Regions from separate parts of the Kocuria gwangalliensis genome, predicted to be linked through region 3. Evidence: riboswitches for the same ligand, from Rfam matches in the RefSeq annotation. Region 3 holds a riboswitch; each other region holds the start of a gene.

Region 1 (5,379 bases), on a different contig from region 3:
GCCCATCATGATGGCCGAACCGATCCAGGAGGGCAGGCCGAATTGCTGCTCCAGCGTGGAACCGGCACCGGCGAGCATCACAAAACCCATGGCGAACAGTGTGAGGGTCACGCTGATGTCCAAGAACTTGGAGACCACCGGGTGGGAGACCGAGTGGAAGACGGCGCGGTGCTCCTCGGCCAGGAAGTAACTGCCGATCTGGATGATCACCGCTCCGGCGGCAATCATGAGAATCCCAGAGACCACGGCCCCGGCAATTCCCCACGTGCCGAAGGAAATGAAGTACTGCACAACTTCTTGACCGGTCGCGAAACCCGCCCCGACCAGGAGTCCGACAAAAGCCAGAGTGACTTGTAATGTTTTTCTGGCATTCACGCGAAATAGCTCCTCAAAGGTAGGGGACACATGGTGTGAACCACAGAACCTCCCCAGGATAGAAGGACCGCTCGTCGGAAGCGATCCGCTATGCCGGTCCAGAGTGAGATACTCGGTGCGAAACTTTTTGACGAAGGGAGAGCCACATGGCACAGCAGTGGGAAGCCGACCTGAAGGACTGGGCGGCCGGTTGGGATGCGGTGCGCGGCGCGGAGGTAGCCCCGCAGAACGTGGTCGCGTGGGACGGCACGGTCCCCTCCGAGGACGGACTGGTGTTGGTCTGCGCGGAGGATCAGGCCGTGATGGCCCGCGGTGCCGTGAATACCCAGGGGAAGGATGTTCTTTCCCAGGACGTCTTGCTGACCGGTGCGGTGCAGGAGCTGGACCGTGGGCTGGGTTTCCCCGGTGAAGCCGGAATGTTCGACGCGCCCATGGGTGATGTCACGCGGTTCGAGGTGGACGAATGGGGCAAACCGGTTGCGCACTCCACCCTGTCCGTGCAGGACGAGGTCGCGTACATGGGACCGCTGTTCGCGGATGCGTCCACCGAGCGCGATCCCGCCGAGGTGCTGGACCCGCTGGTCTCGGCCATAGCCAACGAGGCTTTCCTGGCCGACACCGAACGCCTGTACACCGTGGTCCCCGAGGACGAGGTCCCGGCCCGCGAGTCCCAGGGCTGGAAACGCGCGGCCGTGGTGCTGCGGCTGGGCTGAGAGCGGTCCCCAGCCCTAAAACCATTTGATCCCGCCTTACTGCACAGTAACCATGGCTACTCTGCAGTAAAACGGGATCAAAGGGTCGCTCAGCCGGTACCTGTCAGGCAACCACCTGACGTTTGGAGGAAATCACCCCGGTGTTGAAACCGGCCAGGTGCAGGCCGCCGTGGAAACGCGCGTGTTCGATCTTCACGCAGCGGTCCATCACGGCGTTGAGTCCGGCGTTCTCGGCAATCGCCGCGGCTTCCTCACTCCACGAGCCCAGCTGCATCCACACGGTCTTGGCGCCGAGGTCCACCGCCTCCTGTGCCACACCGGGCAGGTCCGCATCTTTACGGAACGCGTCCACCATGTCCGGAACCTCGGGCAGATCCGCCAATGACGGGTAGACCTTCTGGCCCAGCACCTCGTCCAGCACCGGGTTCACGAAGTACACGCGATACGGGGACGACGACATCAGGTACGTGGCCACGAAATAGCTCGCCCGCGCGGGCTTGTTGGACATGCCCACGATCGCGATCGACTCGGTGTTGCGCAGGATGTTCAACCGCTCGGGGGCGCTGGGGCCCACCCAGGTGCGTTCGGTGCTCATACCTGTTCTCCTTCGGTGCCGGGCAGCGCGCAGGCCGCCGCGCTGTTGTCCTGCTCAAGTGTGTTCTTCGCTGCCTCGTCCCGGACAGCGGCGGGTGCGGTGACGACGTCGCCCTCGCGGCTGATCCCGGTCGCGGCGGTCAACGCCTGGTCCAGATCCCACAGGATGTCCGCGGGGTCCTCGAGACCCACGGAAATCCGGATTAGGTCTTCCTTCACGCCGCCGGATTCCAGCTGCTCGGAACTGAGCTGCTGGTGGGTGGTGGAGGCCGGGTGCAGCACCAGGGTGCGGGCGTCACCGATGTTGGCCAGGTGCGAGGCCAGCTGCAGGTTCTCGATGAAGCGGCCTCCCACGTCGCGTCCGCTGAGCTGCTCGGTCGATGCGACACCGAAGGCGAACACGGAACCGATGCCCTGGGGCAGGTACTTCTGGGCGCGCTCGTGGTGCGGGTGGTCTTCAAGGCCCGCGTGGTTCACGTACGCGATGCGGGGATCGGTGGCCAACCACTGCACGACTTCTTGCGCGTTCGCCACGTGTGCGTCCATGCGCTGGGGGAGGGTTTCCACGCCCTGCAGGAGGTTCCACGCGGCCTGCGGAGTCAGGGACGGGCCGATGTCACGCAGCTGCTCGGAGCGCAGCTTGGTCAGGAACCCGTACTCGCCAAAGTTTCCCCACCACGTCACGTTGTTGTACGAGGGGACCGGTTCGGTCATGGCGGGGAACCTGCCGTTGCCCCAGTTGAAACGGCCGGACTCGACCACCACACCGCCCAGGGTGTTGCCGTGGCCGCCCAGGAACTTGGTGATCGAGTGGATCACGATGTCCGCGCCGTGCTCGAACGGTCGGCACAGGTACGGGGTGTTGAGCGTGGCATCCACGATCAGTGGCAAGCCCGCCTCGTGGGCGACCTCCGCCAGTCCTTCCAGATCGGCGATCTCACCGGACGGGTTGGCCACGAGCTCGGTGTAGACGGCCTTGGTGTTCTCGGTGATCGCCGCCTTGTAATCGGCCGGATCGGTGCCGGGAACAAAAGTGGTTTCCACCCCGAAGCGCCGCAGGGTCACGTCCAACTGCGTGACCGTGCCGCCGTAGAGCTGGGAGGAGGCGACCACGTGATCGCCCTGTCCGCACAGCGCGGCAAAGGTGATGAATTCCGCGGCCATCCCGGAGGACGTCGCCACCGCACCAATACCACCCTCGAGGGACGCAATGCGCTCCTCCAACGCCGCCACGGTGGGGTTGCCGATGCGCGAGTAAATGTTGCCGTACTTCTGCAGCGCGAAGAGGTTGGCGGCGTCGTCGGCGTCCTTGAAGACGAACGAACTGGTCTGGTAGATCGGGACGGAACGGGCGCCGTGTTCGGCGTCCGGGGTGCCGCCCGCGTGCAGCGCACGGGTGCGGAAACCGAACTGGTGCTCGGCCATAGGGGTCCTCCTTGTCGGCCGCGTACAGCTCCCGTCCGAACACTGCCCGGGCCCGCGCAGCACTCCATCGGTCCTGGCGGTAGCACCGTGCAGTAGGCCGATCACTGCGGGTTGCTGCGGCGTCGTCGATCCAGGTCTCTCGGCCGCTCGGGATGGTGAGTCCATTGTGTCGCGTGGGCGGCGGCGTTCACAAACCGGGGCCGCCGCCGACGACGCCGCACGGCGCGTTGCTGCTGGGCAACCAGGTACGAGTGGAGGAGGGTATAGGTAACCAGCCCGTGAGGGGGCGCTATGGAGTCCGTGATCAAGGTCGGTTTGATCGTGACTGCCGTAGGGGTGGTCGCGCTCGTGGCCACGGAATGGTTGAGCCGTGCGACCTTCGTCGAAGGGACGGGCCCGAATATCGGCGCGGCATTCATCATGCTGTTTGCGCTGTCCACACTCGTGGTGGGCGTCGTGCTCACGGTCGTCGGAGTGCTCACTGACCGCCGACGACGCCGCACGGCACCTCCCGCGCGGCAGCGCTGATTAGGAGTACTTCTCCGGGTTCATCCGGCGCAGGTTCTCCCGCGCCACGGCGGTGAGGTTCTCGAGCGGGAGGCCTGCGGGGCAGACCTCCGTGCAGTCGCCCAGCAGGGAGCAGGGGCCGAACTCGTGCTCGGCGGCGTCGAGGACCTTGCTCGAGCGTTCGTTGCGTTCCTCCGGCGTCTTGGCCAGCGGCGGAAGTTCCTTGAGCAGCGTGCCCACGTACAACTGGCCGGAACCGTTGGGGCACGCGGCCACGCACGCGCCGCAGCTGATGCAGCCGGCGTTGCCCAGGGCCTTGAGCGCGACCGGGAACTTGGCCTCTTTGGCCACCCGCCGCAGGGCCTTCTTGTCCACGGACAAATCCTTCTTGACCGGGAACGAGCCCGCGCGCATGGGTTCGATGAAGATCTCGTCCCCATCGCGGTAGGCCCGCAGCGACTGGGTGCACGAGGCCTGGTTCTTGTCCGGGCCGTGGGGCACGCCGTCCACGGTCACTCCGCATTTGCCGCAGATGCCTTCGCGGCAGCCGTCGTCGAAGCTGACGGGGTCATCTCCTTGGCGGATGAGGGTTTCATTGACGGCGTCGAGCAGGTCCAGAATGCTCATGTCCTCGCGCGCCTCGACCGGGCTCACGGCCACGAACTCGCCGTCATCCTCTGCGGTGGCCTGCCGCCACACATGAATGGTCAACAGCATCAGCGCACCACCTTCGCTTGCACGGCCACGGGGATCGTGACATTACCCAGGGCGACGACGGCGCCCACGACCTTGGCTGCCACTTCCACGGTTTGCGCGCGCTGCGCGGTGGTCGTGAAACCCGCATCCATGGCGGCCGTGCGCATGCCGTGGATCATGTGGCCCGCCAACGCTGCCATGGACGCGGCGTAGAAGAAGGCAACGCCCGGTCGGGACAAACTGGCCACCAGGTTGCCGTAGGCATCCCCGTGGCGATGCTTCGACGACGCCGCCGGGCGGGCTCCCACCGTCAGATCCGCCACGTGGTAGACGGTGAACAGGCCGAGCACCACGCCCGTGGACCGCATGGAGCGGGCAATGATCTGGGGGACCGAGCGACGTCGGCCGCGAGGGCGCCTACGCTGCTTGCCCGTGAGCTGGCGCTTGAGGTCCCGAATCGTGCCCTGGACCGTGTGACGCTCGGCGCGCATGGCACGCAGTGTGAGCTCGGTGCCGGCCATGATGTGACTCGTGGCGCTCGCGAGCAGTCCCACGCGGACCACCCACAACACGCCATTGCGCGGCAGTACGGGCGCACCGACCGTGCGAATGAACTCCGCGTACTCGTTGTAGTACTTCCGGCCCCGGTAAACCTGCATGTTCCCGGCCATGTGCCCCGCGGTGAACAGGCTCAGGACGGTTCCGGACGCGGCCATCGCGAGTTTGAGCTCGGAATTGGTGGCGTCCTTGAACATCACTTCCCACGCGCTGGGCTTGGGAGCGGGGTCGGCAGTGTCCGTCGGGGGTTGAGCGGCGGGATTCATCACTGGATCATCCTAGGAGGTCTGCTCGGAAGTATCAGTTTCAGTGCCCCGGGAAGTAACGAACGTCCCACGCCGTAACGCATGGCGCGGATTTCTGGTTCCTGCAGCGCACCGCAGGACGGGACTCGCGTTCGGGCCCGGGATTCTCACGGGGACGAACCCATCACGACTTCACCGGCGACGTGACTCGTGAAGGGTCGCTCCGAGAAGCTGCCATCATCCTCGTGCTGTTGAGTCTGCTGACG
Region 2 (5,379 bases), on a different contig from region 3:
GTCCTCCATCCACCGCCCCGCCGGTGGCACATGGGCCAGCTATCGCATGCTGTTCGCGCTGTGGGTTGCCGGCCCGCTCACTCCCCATCGTGCGGCCGAGCTCATGGGCATGAGTCGGGCGGCGGTCTCGAATCTCGCGGGCAATCTGGAAGCCAAGGGCTTGCTGATCAAACAGGCATCCGAAGCGGACGGCCGATCCCTCATCCTCCACCTGACCGACACGGGTCAGACCAAGATCCAGGAGGTCTTCGCGCTGCAGAACTCCCGCGAGAACCAATGGAGTCAAGCCCTGAGCGAGCAGGAGCGCGAGCTGCTCATCAGCCTGCTGGACAAGATCATGGATCACCGCACGGTCATCGGCGCCAAAACCCGCAAGTAACCCCTGGTCAGTCCCTGTGTGCAGCCACGACGCCGCTCGCGCCGGACTCAGCGGCTCAGCAGCAATGCCTCACCCTGACCACCACCACCGCACAGGGACACGGCTGCCTTGCCGGACCCCCTGCGGGTCAGCTCCAGGGCGGCGTGCAGTGCCAAGCGAGCACCGGAGGCGCCGATCGGGTGCCCCAGGGCAATCGCGCCACCATGGATGTTGACCTTATCCAACGCAATCCCCAGATCCTCGACCGATTGCACCGACACCGCGGCGAAGGCCTCGTTGATCTCCACGAAATCCAGATCGTCCACGGACCACCCCGCGCGTTCCAGCGCGTGTTCGATGGCGCGCGAGGGCTGCGAGTGCAGGGACGTATCCGGGCCCGCGACCTGACCGGGCTTGCCCACCACGGCCAGCCAGGACAGGCCGTTCTCCTCGGCATAGGCGCGAGTCGTCAGGACCACGGCCGCGGCGCCGTCGGAAATCGGGGACGAGTTGCCGGCCGTGATGGTGCCGTCCTTGGTGAAGGCGGCGCGCAACTTTCCGAGTCCCTCCGCCGTGGACTCGGGGCGTACGCCCTCGTCCTTGGAGACCGTGACGGGATCACCCTTGCGCTGCGGGATCTCCAGCGGCGCGATCTCCTCCGCAAACACGCCCGAGGTTTGCGCCTCGCCCGCCAGCTGGTGGCTGCGCGCGGCGACCTGGTCCTGCTGCTCGCGACCGATGGAACGCTCGGAATTTCCGGTCTCGGTGAGCTCGCCCATTGCGACGCCCAGAGCGGCGTCGACCAGGCCGTCATTGGCCAGCGAATCAGCGAGGCTCATGTCACCGTAGGCCTTGCCCTTGCGAGCACCCAGGGCCAGGTGCGGCGCGTTGGTCATGGATTCCATGCCGCCGGCAACCACCACGGACGCCTCGCCCGCGCGAATCATGCGAGCCGCCTCGGTCACCGCGACCAGCCCGGACAGGCACACCTTGTTCAAGGTCATGGCGGGCACGGTCATCGGCAGACCCGCGGCAACGGCGGCCTGCTTGGCGGGGTTCTGACCGTTGCCGGCCTGCACCACGTTGCCCATGTACACGTAGTCAACGGTCTCGGGTGAGACACCCGAGCGCTCAAGCGCGTGCTTGATGGCGTGCGCACCGAGCTCCACAGCGCTGAGTGCGGCAAGGGAACCCAGCAACTTTCCCTGCGGGGTACGCGCCCCATTGACGATCACAACATCATTGGCGTTCTCGGTCATGTGTCCTCCTGTACGGAAACGGAATTCGGGGCGACGTTCAACAGCTCAACCCGGTACTTCGCTTCGGTCTTCACTGCTATTTCTGTTTCGGTCACGCCGGGGCCAGGATGGGCAGCACCAATCGTCGTGCGTGATCTCCACCTCAGACTAGAAAACGCCTACACACTGGTCAACGAGAACAGGCCAATCGGAGCTCAGCTCCCCACAATCCGGAAATCACAACCTGCTTCGCCCACCGTGACGATCGCCCTCACGGGCCCCGGGAGGAGCGGCATCGTCGTGGAAGCTTACGGGCTCAGACCATTTGGGGGGGGAACTTACTGCACAGTAGGGCCAGCTACTTTGCCGTAACCCCTGACGAAATGGTGTGCCGGCGCTGCACGCCCCGAGCCGCCGCACATGCCGGGGTGCGCGAGCGGCGTCGTCGCCTATTCCCATGAGAAGTCGAGCGCGGAAGAATAAATGCCATGGAACTCGACTATCCGTTCCACGGGCGCTGCCTGGTCCAGAACAGCCCCGCGAACCGAGTACCGAGTCATGGAACCGACCTGTTCGGCACGGCATTTGCCATCGATTTCGTACCGGTGGATCGAGAGAATCGCTCGGCCCGCTTCTCGGCCGGATCATTGTGGCGCCCGGAGGCACCAGAGAACTTCATCGGCTTCGGGCAACCGGTCATCTCCCCTGTGACTGGCACGGTGGTGCTGTCGGACGACCACGCCGAGGATCACGCGGCCTACCGCGGCTTGTCCTCCATGGGTTACGCGCTCACCCAGGCTCGCCGCGCTGCCGCCGGGTGGGGCACCTTGGCAGGCAACTACGTGGTGATTCAGGAATCACGAAGCGGCCGTTACGTTGCCCTGTGCCATCTACGATGGGGGAGCGTCAGGGTGCGTCTCGGTCAAGACATTCAGATCGGGGCCCAGGTGGCTGAGTTCGGAAATTCTGGCAACAGCACCGAGCCCCACGTGCACGTGCAAGCGGTTGACTCCCTGGAGTTCGAGCGTGCCGTTGGCCTACCTCTGTCATTCCCCGGTGGCCTACCCCGGAACGGGCAGATCATTGACTGCCGACCTCATCACTCCGATCAGGACGCCGTCCAACCGCCGTCCATCGTGTAGGCGGCGCCGGTGAGCATGATCTTCTTGACCACTTCCTCTTCGGGGATCCCGTGCGTTGCGACCTGGTCCTTGATTCGTTTGTCGACCAGCGGAGTCCGCACGTAACTGGGGTTCACGCAGTTGCTGGTCACCCTCCAAGGCCACGGCCTTGGACAGCCCCTCCACGCCGTGCTTCGCGGCGACATACGCGGATTTGAACGCCGAGGCGGGCAGACCGTGGACCGAGGATACGTTGATGATTCGGCCCCATTCCCGCTCGTACATGTGGGGCAGCACGGCGCGGATCAGCAGGAACGGGGACTCGAGCATGAGCGTGAGGATCCGGTGGAAGTCGGCGGGATCGATGTCAGCCACGATCACATGGGCACCGCGCTGGGCGAGAGCGCGGACCGCTGCGGCGCCAATGCCACTCGCGCCGCCGGCGACCAGGGCCTTTTTGCCCGTGAGAGTGCTCTCCGACATGCCCCGGCTCCTCAGTAGTGGGTGACCTACGTCCCGCACATTACGCGCGCCACAATTGGCCCGACCACCCACCCATGATGTTTGATGAGTGGGTAACCATCCAGAGCGGCCGAGAGATCTGGCTCGTCGACGTCGCAGCAACCCGGGATTCAGCCCACGGTGCTACCGCCAGGACCGATGGAAAGGACTGCTAGTTCATGCCTCAGAACACCGACCACATTCAGACCACCCACGTGGGATCGCTGCCCCGCACCCCCGATCTGCTGGAGGCCAATGGGCGCTTCCAGGAAGGGGAGGCCACCGCGCAGGAGTTGGACGCTGCGCTGGACACGGGCGTGATCGACATCGTCCGCAAGCAGCGTGAAATCGGCCTGGACATTGTCAACGACGGCGAATACGGCCACACCATGTCCTCCTCCGTGGATTACGGCGCGTGGTGGAATTACTCGTTCTCACGCTTGGGCGGGCTGACCCCCACCAACGAGGACCGCTGGAAGGATGCCGAGGTCAAGCGCTCCTCCCCCGGCAACATCGTGCTGACGAGCTTCCCGGACCGCCGCGACCGCGCTCGCTTCCGCGACGCGTACGAAGACCCCACCGCGGGCGTTCTGGCTCACCGCGCCTCCGTGGCCCAGCCCAAGATCACGGGCCCGCTGACTTACACCGGGCAGGACGCCGTGGTCGGTGACATCCGCCGCCTTAAGGACGCGATGGCCGAGACCGGAGCCCAGCAGGGTTTCGTGGCCGCCCTGTCCCCGGGTTCGTGCGCGCGCGTGCGCAACGAGTACTACTCGACCGATGAAGAGCTCGTGTACGCCTGCGCGGACGCGATGCGCGAGGAGTACAAGGCCATTGTCGACGCCGGACTGACCGTCCAGATCGACGATCCCTCCATCGCCGAGTCCTGGGACCAGATCAACCCCGAACCCACCGTGGAGGACTACCTGGCCTTCACCAAGGTCCGCGTGGACGCCCTCAACTACGCCCTGCGCGACCTGCCCGAGGACCAGATCCGCTTCCACCTGTGCTGGGGTTCGTGGCACGGCCCGCACACCACGGACCTCGAGTTCAAGTACCTGGTGGACCTCATGCTCACGATCAACGCCGGCGGCTACAGTTTCGAGGCGTCCAGCCCCCGCCACGGTCACGAGTGGAAGGTCTGGAAGGACCACTCGCTCCCCGAGGGCAAGGTGGTTTACCCCGGCTTCGTCTCCCACTCGACCAACGTGGTCGAGCACCCTGAACTCGTGGCCGACCGCATCGAGCAGTACGCGTCCGTGGTGGGTCGCGAAAATGTCGTCGCCTCCACCGACTGCGGCCTGGGCGGTCGCCTCCACCCCTCGATCGCGCTGGCCAAGCTCGAGTCCCTGGTCGAAGGCGCGCGCCTCGCGACCGAGCGCTTGTTCTAGCGGGGTTCGCGAGCGACGTCGTCGGTTCGCCGACGACGCCGCTCGCGCCGCCTGCACCGCGCCCACTGGGCCTCAAAGACGGCCGGCCCGGCAGCCTGTGAATAACCCGAGCCGCCGGATTGCGTGACCGCTTACAGTCGCGGTCATGAAAGCCGCTCGCGCCCTGAGTCTCGATCCGCTGCCGGATGTGTTGCCCACAGTTGAATAGCGCCATGATTACGCCCCACCTGGCCTGGAAGTATCACCGGCCCACCTCGGAGCTGGGCGGCGCCAGGCTCACCCAGCCCTACGGACTGAACCCGTTCCTGGGGCCGTCAGGCAGCGCACTCACGCATCCGGTCGAGGCGCTCACCGTGACGGCGTCGTATTTGTCGTCGTGGCGAATCATTGCCTGCCTGGACTATCTCTTGGCGCACCGGATCCAAGTCGCCGAGAGGATCTGGTTGAAGCCCTTCGACCGTGAAGAAATCGTTCGGGCTCTTTCCCTGCTTCCTCCGCGCTCTCGGTCTGCAGAACGGATCGCCAGGCTTCTGAGCCAGGCTGTAGAACGAACCTGGTCCTCCGCCCAGCATGAATCCGCTGGTGATGCTGGACGGCAGGGAACGCTTTCTGGACCTCGCCTGGCACCTGCGGATAGCCCGGACCCCGGGCGCGGGGGAACGGCCTGGTCAGCAGCTCCTCGAGACCCGGCACCGACATACTTTTGTCAAATCTTTGACAACTTTTTGGTCACGGTTGATACTTTTTTCTACACAACTGGTGACGCCAGT
Region 3 (5,379 bases):
TGAGGGATATGCGGATCCCCCAGGCCCCGCCGCGGGTGTAGGGGATGCCCCCGTCCAGGTCTCCGGGTTCCACGGTGCCCGGCCGGGGGCTCACGGGTTCGATGCGGTGGTGGTCCACGCTGCGGTTGATGTCCGGGCCGAGCACGGGGATTCCCATGCGCCGGGCCTCCCCCACGAGTAACCGGGCCGGGTACATGCCCGGGTCGTGTTCCCAGACCCCGGCCATGAAGGCTTCCGGGTGGTGGGTTTTCAACCACGCGGACTGGTAGGTGGGTACGGCGAAGGCCACGCCGTGGGCCTTGCAGAACCCGAAGCTGCCGAACGCGTGCAGGATGCCCCACACCTTGTCCACGGTCTGCGCGTCGTAGCCGCGGGCGAGTGCCCCGCTGCGGAAGGTGTCCTCCACGCGCTGTTCGGTTTCCGAGCCGAGTTTGCGCCGCCATTCATCCGCGGTGGCCAGTCCGCAACCGGTCATCCGGTCCATCATGCGCATGATCTGCTCGTGGTAGACGGCCACCCCGCGGGTCTCCTTGAGAATGTCCACCAGGTCTGGGTGGGGGTATTCGGGGGTGCTCCAGCCGTGGCGGGAGTTGAGGTAGGGGCGCACCATGGATGCCTGCATGGGCCCGGGGCGGAACAGGGAGATGTCCACGATCAAGTCGTTGAATTCCTCCGGGCCCATGGTGCCGATCAGTTCGCGCTGTCCCGGGGATTCGATCTGGAAGCACCCCAGGGTGTGGGTGGAGCTGATGAGTCGGAAGGTGTCCGGGTCGTCGCGGGGCATGGCGTCCAGATCCGGAGCGGGGCGCTCGGGTTCCATCCGTGCCACTTCCTGGACCGCGTAGGCCAGGGTGGATTGCATGCGCACGCCCAGGATGTCGAGCTTGATCAGGCCCATGGGGTCCATGTCGTGTTTATCGAATTGGGACATGGGCAACCCGATGCCACTGGCCTGCACCGGCGTGCGGTTCAACAGGGTTGCGTCCGAGAGGATCACCCCGCACGGGTGCATGGAGATGTGGCGGGGCAGCCGGTCCAGGCGTTCGGTCAGATCCACCAGCAGGTCCAGTTGCCGGTTGGCCTTGAGTTCATCGGCCAGGCGAGTCAGCTCGGGACGCTGGGCGATTTCTTCGCGCAGGGTGGCCCCCGGGACCCGCCACAGTTGCTCCGCAATATGGTCCACGATCTCCTGTCCCATCCCCAGTGCCAACCCGGCATCCCGCACGGCGCCCCTGGAACGGTAGGCGTTCTGCATGCTCATGAGCGTGACCCGGCTGCTGCCGAAGCGTTGGAAGATCTCGTGGTAGATCCTGTGCCGTTGCGCGCTCTCCATGTCTATGTCGATGTCCGGCAAGGTGCTACGCCGCGGTGAGAGGAAACGTTCGAACACCAGGTCGTATTCGAGCGGGTCCACCGGGGAGATCCCCAGCAGGTGCACCACCAGGGACGACACCGCCGACCCGCGGGCCGCATGCCGGACCTTCAGCTGGGTCATCAGTTCGGAGACCTCCGAGACGGTCAGGAAGTACCCGGCGAACCCCAACTGCGCGATCACGTCCAGCTCACGGTCCATCCGCGAGCGCAGCGATTCCCCGCTCAGGCCGGGGACGGTGCGGTCCCAGTTCTGGCGGGAGTGGAATCGTTCCAGGCCGGTGTAGCAGCGGGTCCTGAGTTGGGCATTGGGGTCTGCGCTGAGGCCGATGACGGAGGCCTCCGGGATCACGGGCTGTCCCGCGTGCAGGTCCGTGACGGGGTCCTGGCTGCAGCGTTCGGCCAGCCGGTAGGTGTCCGCGAGCAGGTGCGCGGCCCCGGGGGCGCCCAGGTCCGCGGCCGAGGAGATCTCGTGGGCGAGCCGGATCATCTGCGCGGTGTCCTTGAGCCAGCCCTGTCCCGTGGGTTGCAGTACCCCGGGGTCCGAACCGGCCAGTTCTTTCAGGGACATCAGTGTGCGAGCGGCGTCCAGCACGTCCGCGGTGACGGCCTGCCCGGGGTGGGCGTAGCGCACGGCGTTGGTGAGGATCACCGGCAGCCCGGCCTCACGTCCCACGGTGAGCATCCGCACGGCGTGACCGGTGCTGAGGGTACTGCCCTGCGGTGCCAGGTGGGTTGCGGTCTCCACAATGAGGCACCCCGCCGGTAGTACGCGCTTCCACGCGCGCAGGGCCGTGCGCGCGGCCCGGTACCGGCGCCGGACCAACAGTGATCCCACGTCCGAGTCCGGGCCCGTGAGCACCACCAGGCCGGGAGCTCCCCCGCCCGCGGCGCGGTGTACGTGGCGGGCGATCTGGTCGCGGGTCAGTCCGATGGGGTGGGCGCCATGGTGGTCGTGGCCCCGGTGGGCTGCGGACACCAACCGGCACAGTGCCGCGTACCCGGCCCCTCCGTTGCCACCGGTGGCCAGCACCACCACGCGCCCGATCACCCGGGGCGGCGGCGCAGTGCCGCGCCGGGGACGACCGTTCTGACCCTGCCGGCCGGTGGCGGCTCCAGCGCGTTTCCCCGACGACGCCGCTACCGGCCCCAGCAGCGCCAGGTCCACTCCCAGCACGGGAGCCACCCCGTGCTGTTGGCAGGCCAGCACGTGTTTGACCACCCCGTACAAGCCGTCCCGGTCCGTGCACGCCAGGATCTGCGCCCCGTGGGACGCCGCTACCTGGGCGAGCTCCTGGGGGCGAGCCACGCCGTAGTGCGCGCTGTAGGCGGTGGCCACGCGCAAATGAGGAAAACGCATACCTCATATTCGAAACTTTGTTCTATTAATGTCAAACCCCCTGGTCAGCCACGAGCCACCAGTGACCGGTGATCTCATGACGCACCAATTCCAGCGTGCGAGGTTCCACGGCCCCGCGTTGAGTCGCCTGGACGCGCCAGTGCTGCCGGTCCACCACGGACTGCCCGCTTTCCCGCGGAACCCTATCTTCCAGCTCCCACCAGCGGCGACGTTCATACCAGCGCTGCGGCGGGGCCGTGATGCGGTGCAGTCTGCCGCGAAACACCAGCTCGCACGGAGCTCCCGCTTCATCGCAGTGCACCTCGCAAGGCTGGCCCCAACCCTCGTCGAGCCGCACCGCGCCGTGCGTCTTGCTCCGCGTGAGGTCCGTATGTTCTACCGCAGTCAGTACCGTCATGACTCGTCCACCCTCCCGGTGTATTCGAAACTTTATTCGACTACCGTGAGAGTGCCAAGGGTCGCTGACACGCATAAGCGGAACATCCCGAAAGGCCCCGGAAAGCCCCGACGGCCACCACGATGCCCGGCGGCCGTGCCGTACGGAACGTCGTCGTACAAGGCGTCGTTGTACCGGCAGTCACAAAACTTCATCATTTACGGTGCTCAACGTTCGTATGGTTAGGTTCACGCCATAAGAATCACGAGTTCCGGTGCGAAGCCCTGGCTGGCCGGACGGCAACCCTCAGACGCTGTCGTGGGGTGCCCCAGGTGATGATTCGGCCCGCCGTCAGTTCCGGCGCGGGCAAGGACGGCGTCCGGCTCACCAGCACTGCTCCGTGACGCCCCGTCATGAGGAGTGTCATGGCCCCCACCACATCCCCGGTGCCCACGGTCACCGATTCATCACCCACCCGACAGGCCCGACCCGCCACGGATCACGCGCTCTCAAACGTAGGAGCGGCGGTGCGCGACAAGAAGCGCGTGCTCGCGGCGTCCTTCGTGGGCACGACCATCGAGTGGTACGACTTTTATTTGTACGGCGCCGCCGCCGCTCTGGTGTTCAGTCATTATTTCTTCCCGCAGGGTTCGGGCGTGGGGTCGATCATCGCCTCGTTCGCGACCTTTGCCATTGCGTTCTTCTTCCGTCCCCTGGGTGGCATCATTGCCGGGCACCTGGGTGACCGGATCGGCCGTAAGGCGTTGCTGGTCGCGTCCCTGTTGATCATGGGCGTGGCCACCACGGTGATTGGTCTGTTGCCGGGCTTCTCACAGATCGGCTGGTTCGCCGTGGCCCTGTTGGTCGCCTGCCGCATTGCGCAGGGGTTGTCCGCCGGCATGGAGTGGGGCGGTTCGGCGGTGCTCTCCGTGGAACACGCACCCAAGGGCCTGCGCGGGTTGTTCGGCTCCTTCACCCAGGTCGGTTCGGCCGCCGGTATGCTGCTGGCCACCTCGTTCTTCGCCGTGCTGCAGGGCCTCACCACCGCCGAGCAGTTCCAGGCCTGGGGCTGGCGCGTACCCTTCCTGTTCTCGGCCGTGCTCGTGATCATCGGCCTGATCATCCGCGCCGGCATTACGGACGCCGAGGAATTCCAGGAGGTCAGGCGCGAAAAGACCGCGGCGGCGTCGCCGGTGCGCGAAGTGCTCACCCAGCACACCCGCGGCGTGATCGTGTGCATTGGTCAGCGCATGATCCAGCCGGCCATTTTCTCCATCCTCACCGTCTACACGCTCACCTACGTGACCCAGCAACGCGGCGCGAGCCAGTGGGTCATGATTTCCATCCTGATCGCCGCCGCCGTGGGTCTGGTGGGCGGCCCGTTCTGGGGTTGGCTCTCGGACCGCGTGGGACGACGCCGCATGTCCGTGATCGCCGCCGCGGCCATTGGCGTGTTCGTGTGGCCGTACTTCTACTTCCTGGACCACGGGCCTCTCGTTCTCCTTCCGTTGGTGTACCTGATCGGCATGGCCGTGCTGCACGACAGCATTTACGGCCCCCAGGCCGCACTGTTCGCCGAGCAGTTCCCCACGCACCTGCGCTACTCCGGGGTGTCCCTGGGCTACCAAGTGGGCACCATCCTCTCCGGGGGCCTCACGCCCATGATTGCCGCGTGGCTCGTGGCCACCGGCGGCTCCCCCTGGTTGCTGTGCGGCTACCTGAGCCTGCTGGCCGTGATCTCCGTGGTCACCGGCCGCCTGGCCAAGGACACCGTGGTGGACGCACCGGAGACCGCCCAGTACTGACCCGGCACCACCCCGCACACGCCCCCGCACCACCCCGAAAGGACTCCTCGTGCCCCGCCCCTTGCTGCTCAACGCCTTCGAAATGCCCGTGCCCGTCCACCAGTCCCCCGGACTGTGGCGCCACCCCGAGGACCGGTCGCGCAATTACGCGCAGCTGTCCCACTGGGAACGGCAAGCACAGATCATCGAGAACGCGGGCTTCCACGGCCTGTTCCTGGCCGACGTCCTGGGACTGTACGACGTCTACGGGGGTTCGGCAGACGCCGCCCTGCGCGGTGGCGTGCAGGTGCCCCAGTTGGATCCGCTGATCCTGGCCCCGCTGCTCGCCAAGGCCACCACCACCCTCACTATCGGTGTGACCGCCTCCGTGACCTACGCGGCTCCCTACGATCTGGCCCGCCGTTTCTCCACCCTGGATGCGCTGACCGACGGGCGCATCGCCTGGAACGTGGTGACCTCCTATCAGG
Region 4 (5,379 bases), on a different contig from region 3:
GACCTCGTCGCGGCCCACCTGCGCTCGCAGCCAGCGCCACGCCTCGGGGTTGATGGACTCGCCCACCGATCCGAGCAGACGAATGGACGAGAGGTTGTAGACCTGCGGCAGACCCTTGGGAAAGGCACCCATGAGCGAGCGGATCAGCGTGGGCGCGGTGTAGTAATTGGTCACCCCGTAGCGTTCGATGACCTCGAAGTGACGACCGTAATCCGGAGTGTTGGGCGTGCCCTCGTAAATCACCTCGGACACGCCGTTGACCAGCGGGCCGTAGATCTCGTAGGTGTGCGCGGTGACCCACGCGAGGTCCGCGGTGCACCAGTGAACGGTTGAATCGACTTTGGCGGGATCGTTGACGGCGGAGAGTTCGTCCGGGCGCAGCACACCGTGGGCATCGGGCACGTCCGGGAGCAGATCGAACATCAGGGCGTGCGTGTACGCGGTCTGCACCAGGTACCCGCCCGTCGTGTGGACCAGGCCCTTGGGCTTCCCCGTGGTGCCGGAGGTGTAAATGATGAACAGGGGCGTCTCGGCGTCGAAGGCCTCGGGCACATGCACGTCCGGAACATCCGCGGTCAGCTCGTGCCACCACACGTCGCGCCCGCGCGTCCACGGCACGGTGTCCTCTTCCTTGGAGCGCAGCCCGCGGGTGCCGCGCGGCAGATCCATGCGACCGGGCCGGGAGGTGCGGCGCACCACGATCACGTGCTCGATATCGTTCGTGCCGCTGCAGGCCTGGTCCGCGTTGGTCTTCACGGGGACCACGACGCCGCGCCGGTTCTGCCCGTCCGTGGTCACCAACACCTTGGCGCCGGTGTCCTCCACACGGAACCTGAGGGCCTCGGCGGAGAAGCCTCCGAACACGAGCGAGTGAATTGCGCCGATCCGAGCGCACGCGAGCGTGATGATGACGGTCTCGGGAATCACCGGGAGGTAGATGACCACGCGGTCACCCTTTTCCACACCGAGTTTCAGCAGGGCGTTGGCGGCCTTGGAGACCTCGCGCTGCAGGTCCGCGTAGGTGTAGACCAGGCGGTCACCGGGTTCACCCTCGAAGTACAGGGCCACGTGATGGCCGCGGCCTGCCTCAACATGGCGATCCACGCAGTTGTAGGAGACGTTGAGTTTGCCGCCCTCGAACCAGGCAATCTCGGGGACGGAGAGGATGTCGTTGCCGTCCTCGTCCGCGCCGATCTTCTGCGGCTTGGCGAAGCGGTGGGTCGTGTGCCACGGTTCGGCCCAGTCCAGCCGGGTCGCCTGCTCGGCCCAGAACTCCTCGCGGGCATCATCCGAGATCAGCGCGGGATTGGGCGTGGGGGAATGAGGGTCTGAGTAGGAAGTAATCTCGATCAACTCCATCGTCTCCTGGCATTAGCACCTTGTATCGCACGGGTACCGGTTGCTGCGACGTCAACGAGCCAGGTCTCTCGGCCGCTCCGGATGGGAACCGTTCCATTCAACGTCCCGGGAGGCCGCCGCCGCAAATCGAGTCGGGACTACAGAACCCGCGGGGCCTCGATCAGCGGGCAGGTGTTCATGACCACCTTCACCCCGGCGGCCTTGGCCCGCGCCGCGGCGGTCTGATCGGACACGCCCAGCTGCAACCACACCGCACCGGCGCCGATCTCGATGGCCTGATCCACCACGTCTCCCACGCGCCGGGAGTTCACGAAACAGTCGACCACGTCCACGTGGCCCGGAATCTCCTTGAGTGAGCGATAACCGGTCTCGCCGTGCACGGATTCCCCGGCAAGGTTCACGGGGATGATTTCCTGCCCGAACTCCTCACGGATCCGCCGGGACACCGCATAGGCCGGCCGGGTGCGGTTACTGGACAACCCCACAACGGCCCACCGCCCCGGGGTGGTGAGTAGCTCGCGAATCAGGTCCGGATCGTTGACGTGGCGATCACTCATACAACCATCGTCTCACCGCGCATCCGCTCGATCCTTATGTTTCACGGGTCGGTGCGGAAACGGTACAGTGGAGCCCAGAACGATCATGAGTTCCGACGCACAGCCCTGGCTTGTCGGACGGCAACCCTCTCCCGTAGCGGGGTGCCCCAGGTGAGGATCGGGCCGCATGACACACCGCATGCGGCAAGTACGGCGCCACACAAACGCGCTGGACCCGCAGAGTAGGCCGCCGTAGGTGGCGCACGGGGCGCGGGTCGCGTTCAACCCGAAGGGGCACCCATGACCAAGAAGCGGATCTCCGTCAACGCCTTTGACATGACCTGCGTGGACCACCAGAGCTTCGGCCTGTGGCGTCACCCGCGGTCCAAGGCCACCGAGTACAACACCATTGAGTACTGGACCAACCTGGCCAAGACGCTGGAGAAGGGCAAGTTCGACGCGCTCTTCCTGGCCGATGTGGTGGGCATCTACGACATCTACAAGAACTCCGCCGCGCCCTCCGTGACGGACGGCGCGCAGGTTCCCGTGAACGACCCGTTCATGCAGATCTCCGCGATGGCGGCCGTGACCGAGCACCTGGGCTTCGGCGTGACGAGTGCGGTGACCTACGAGCAGCCCTACACACTGGCCCGCAAGTACGCGACCCTGGACCACCTGACCAAGGGTCGCGTGGGCTTCAACGTGGTGACCTCCTACCTGCCCTCCGCGGCGGAGAATCAGGGTCTGCCGCGCCAGATCGAGCACGATACCCGCTACGAGATCGCCGAAGAGTTCCTCGACGTCTGCTACAAACTCTGGGAAGGTTCCTGGGAGGACGGCGCCGTGGTCGAGGACCGCGAGGCCGGTATCTATGCCGATCCCCAAAAGGTGCACCCGATCCAGCACCAGGGCAAGTACTTCACCGTCCCGGGTGCCGCGCTCACCGAGCCGTCCGCGCAGCGCACCCCGCTGATCTTCCAGGCCGGTGCGTCATCGCGCGGTCAGGCGTTCGCGGGTCGTCACGCGGAGGCCGTGTTCGTGGGCGGTCTGCGTCCGGACCTCACTCGGTTCGTCACGGACAAGATCCGGGAGCAGGCCGAGGCCCAGGGCCGCCACCGCGACGACATCAAGATCTACGCGATGCTCTCGGTGGTCGTGGCCGAGACCGAGGAGGAGGCCCAGGAGAAGTACCGGGAGTACCTCTCCTACGTGGACCTGGAGGCATCTCAGGCGATCATCGGCGGCTGGTCCGGCGTGGACCTCAGCCAGTTCGACGAGGACGAGGCCCTCAACTACGTCAAGACCGACTCCATCCAGTCCTTCCTGACCCCGTTCACGTTGCAGTCCAAGGACAAGAAGTGGACCCGCGAGGAGATCGCCAAGCACTGCGCCCTGGGTGGCATGGGTGACGTGATCGTCGGTTCGCCGGAATCCGTGGCCGATCAGCTCGAGGAATGGGTTGACGAGGGTGGCCTGGACGGCATCAACCTGGCCTACCACGTGAGCCCCGGCTCCTTCGAGGACTTCGTGGAGTACGTGGTTCCCGAGTTGCAGAAGCGCGGTCGCTACCGCACCGAGTACGAGGGCTCCACCCTGCGCGAGTCCCTCTACGGCGCCGGCCAGCCCCGGGTCATGGACAGCCACCCCGCGGCCCAGTACCGCGGCGCGTTCGCGGACAAGCCCTCCGTGGCGGACACCGCCGCTCGCGAGCTGGTGGGCTAACAACCCGTTTGACCGCGCCGCCCGGTCGCCTTTCCCGCAAAGGCGACCGGGCGGCGTCGTGTCTTCCGGGCTGCGCAAAGCCCACCCGAGCCATCGCCGCCTACAGTGGGGGCTAAGTCCGCGGGACGCGGGCCGGACCCGTCGCTACGAAGGAGTGGCCATGAAGGTTTTTGCGCACAAAGAACCGGGAGCACCCGCCGAGGAACTGGAGGTGGAGCGTCCCGAGCTGGACGGCTCCGCGGTGATCGTTCGGGTGACCCATTCGGGAGTCTGCCACTCGGACGTCCATTGCCAGGACGGGTACTTCGACCTGGGGGACGCCGGCCGGTACGAACTCACCGCGGCGGGCGCGCGGTACCCGGTGGTGTTGGGGCACGAGATCGTGGGGGAAGTGGTGGCCGCGGGACCGGACGCCACGCTCACGCCCGGGGACACCAAGTTCATCGTGTTCCCGTGGATCGGCTGCGGTGACTGCCATGCATGCTCTGAGGACCGCGAGAATTACTGCAGCCGCCGCAAGCGCAACCTGTCCGTGCAGTTACGGGGCGGGTACGCGGAAGAGGTCTACCTTCCGGATGAGCGCTACCTGGTGCCCCTCGGTGACATTGATCCTTCCTTCGGGGCCACGCTCGCGTGTTCGGGACTGACGTCCTACTCCGCCGCGAAGAAGATCATGCCGGTCCCCGCGGACGAGCCCGTGGCGGTCATCGGTGCCGGCGGCGTGGGTCTCATGACCATCGCGGTGCTCAGGGCCCTGGGGCATCAGAACATCGTGGCCGTGGACATGAGTGAGGCCGCACTGGCCAATGCCACCAAGATCGGGGCCTCGGCCACCGTGACTGTGGGCGGGCAAAACCTGGTGACGGAGATCGTCACGGCGGGTGGTGGCAAGATCGCCGCGGCCATCGACCTGGTCAACAACGGGGACACGTCCAACGCTGCCCTGTTCGCCATGGCCAACGGGGGGACCCTGGTCAGCGTGGGCCTGTTCGGTGGGCAGTACAAATTCCCCACGGCCCTGGCCGCGTTCAACCTCCTCAACATCCGCGGTAACTTTGTGGGCAGCCTTCCCGAGCTCAAAGAACTCGTCCAGCTCGCCCAGGACGCGAACCTCCCCGTTCCGCCCATCAAGGAGGCCCCGCTGAACGCCCAGGAGGTCAACGCCGCTCTGGACGGGTTGCGTCAGCGCACCCTGAACGGTCGCGCGGTCCTGGTGGCACCCTGATCCGACCGTGCGTTGCGGTCCTGCCCCGCGCACTGACGACGCCGCTGCCGTGACCTTTTCGAGCGCAAGGTCGCGGCAGCGGCGTCGTCGGCGTTAAAGCAAAGCCGAGGTGAGGCGACAGACATTCTCCACGTACTTGTGTCGCAGGGGGCGGTTGTTCCAGGCGTCGAGGTCCAGCAGGGTCGAGGACGCTTTGAATTGGCCCACGACCTCCTCCATGCGGTCGTGGAAGTCCTGGCCCACAATCATCACGGACACCTCAAGGTCCAGGGCAAAGGATCGCTCGTCCATGTTGGAGGAGCCGATCACGCTGATCAGGTCGTCCACGAGCACGAACTTGGCGTGCAGCACCGTGGGCGAGCTGTAACGGTAGATCTTCACGCCGGCTTCCGCGAGTTCGGAGTAGTAGGAATTCTGGGCGTTCCGTGCCAGGAACTGGTCCGAGGACTCACCCACGAAAATCTCCACGTCCACCCCGGACTGCGCCTCGGTGGTGAGCGCGTGCAGCAGGGACTCGTCCGGCACGAAGTACGGACT

The links. A riboswitch is a leader RNA that binds a small molecule or an ion and turns the genes downstream of it on or off. The one in region 3 is predicted to bind S-adenosylmethionine.
Region 1: linked by a shared signal. The riboswitch ahead of ABEA06_RS12745 (O-acetylhomoserine aminocarboxypropyltransferase/cysteine synthase family protein) and the one ahead of ABEA06_RS03770 (MFS transporter) in region 3 are both predicted to bind S-adenosylmethionine.
Region 2: linked by a shared signal. The riboswitch ahead of ABEA06_RS12845 (cobalamin-independent methionine synthase II family protein) and the one ahead of ABEA06_RS03770 (MFS transporter) in region 3 are both predicted to bind S-adenosylmethionine.
Region 4: linked by a shared signal. The riboswitch ahead of ABEA06_RS12715 (LLM class flavin-dependent oxidoreductase) and the one ahead of ABEA06_RS03770 (MFS transporter) in region 3 are both predicted to bind S-adenosylmethionine.

What each region holds. Positions count from the first base shown of each region.
Region 1 is NZ_BAABLN010000035.1:30,309-35,687, reverse strand. Features, by position in the region: gene ABEA06_RS12760 (YkvI family membrane protein) at 1-375, opposite strand, end outside; gene ABEA06_RS12755 (hypothetical protein) at 522-1,088, shown strand; gene ABEA06_RS12750 (CoA-binding protein) at 1,192-1,683, opposite strand; gene ABEA06_RS12745 (O-acetylhomoserine aminocarboxypropyltransferase/cysteine synthase family protein) at 1,680-3,107, opposite strand; SAM riboswitch class I at 3,169-3,266, opposite strand; gene ABEA06_RS12740 (hypothetical protein) at 3,399-3,635, shown strand; gene ABEA06_RS12735 (2Fe-2S iron-sulfur cluster-binding protein) at 3,636-4,331, opposite strand; gene ABEA06_RS12730 (succinate dehydrogenase cytochrome b subunit) at 4,331-5,134, opposite strand.
Region 2 is NZ_BAABLN010000035.1:51,429-56,807, forward strand. Features, by position in the region: gene ABEA06_RS12825 (MarR family winged helix-turn-helix transcriptional regulator) at 1-379, shown strand, start outside; gene ABEA06_RS12830 (acetyl-CoA C-acetyltransferase) at 427-1,617, opposite strand; gene ABEA06_RS12835 (M23 family metallopeptidase) at 2,085-2,738, shown strand; partial or broken gene ABEA06_RS12840 (SDR family NAD(P)-dependent oxidoreductase) at 2,705-3,200, opposite strand; SAM riboswitch class I at 3,294-3,384, shown strand; gene ABEA06_RS12845 (cobalamin-independent methionine synthase II family protein) at 3,398-4,609, shown strand; gene ABEA06_RS12850 (hypothetical protein) at 4,822-5,379, shown strand, end outside.
Region 3 is NZ_BAABLN010000008.1:105,294-110,672, forward strand. Features, by position in the region: gene ABEA06_RS03760 (DNA polymerase III subunit alpha) at 1-2,731, opposite strand, end outside; gene ABEA06_RS03765 (DUF6504 family protein) at 2,763-3,128, opposite strand; SAM riboswitch class IV at 3,368-3,486, shown strand; gene ABEA06_RS03770 (MFS transporter) at 3,533-4,912, shown strand; gene ABEA06_RS03775 (NtaA/DmoA family FMN-dependent monooxygenase) at 4,962-5,379, shown strand, end outside.
Region 4 is NZ_BAABLN010000035.1:23,957-29,335, reverse strand. Features, by position in the region: gene ABEA06_RS12725 (AMP-binding protein) at 1-1,359, opposite strand, end outside; SAM riboswitch class I at 1,353-1,447, opposite strand; gene ABEA06_RS12720 (CoA-binding protein) at 1,497-1,916, opposite strand; SAM riboswitch class IV at 1,998-2,112, shown strand; gene ABEA06_RS12715 (LLM class flavin-dependent oxidoreductase) at 2,196-3,617, shown strand; gene ABEA06_RS12710 (alcohol dehydrogenase) at 3,778-4,842, shown strand; gene cls (cardiolipin synthase) at 4,936-5,379, opposite strand, start outside.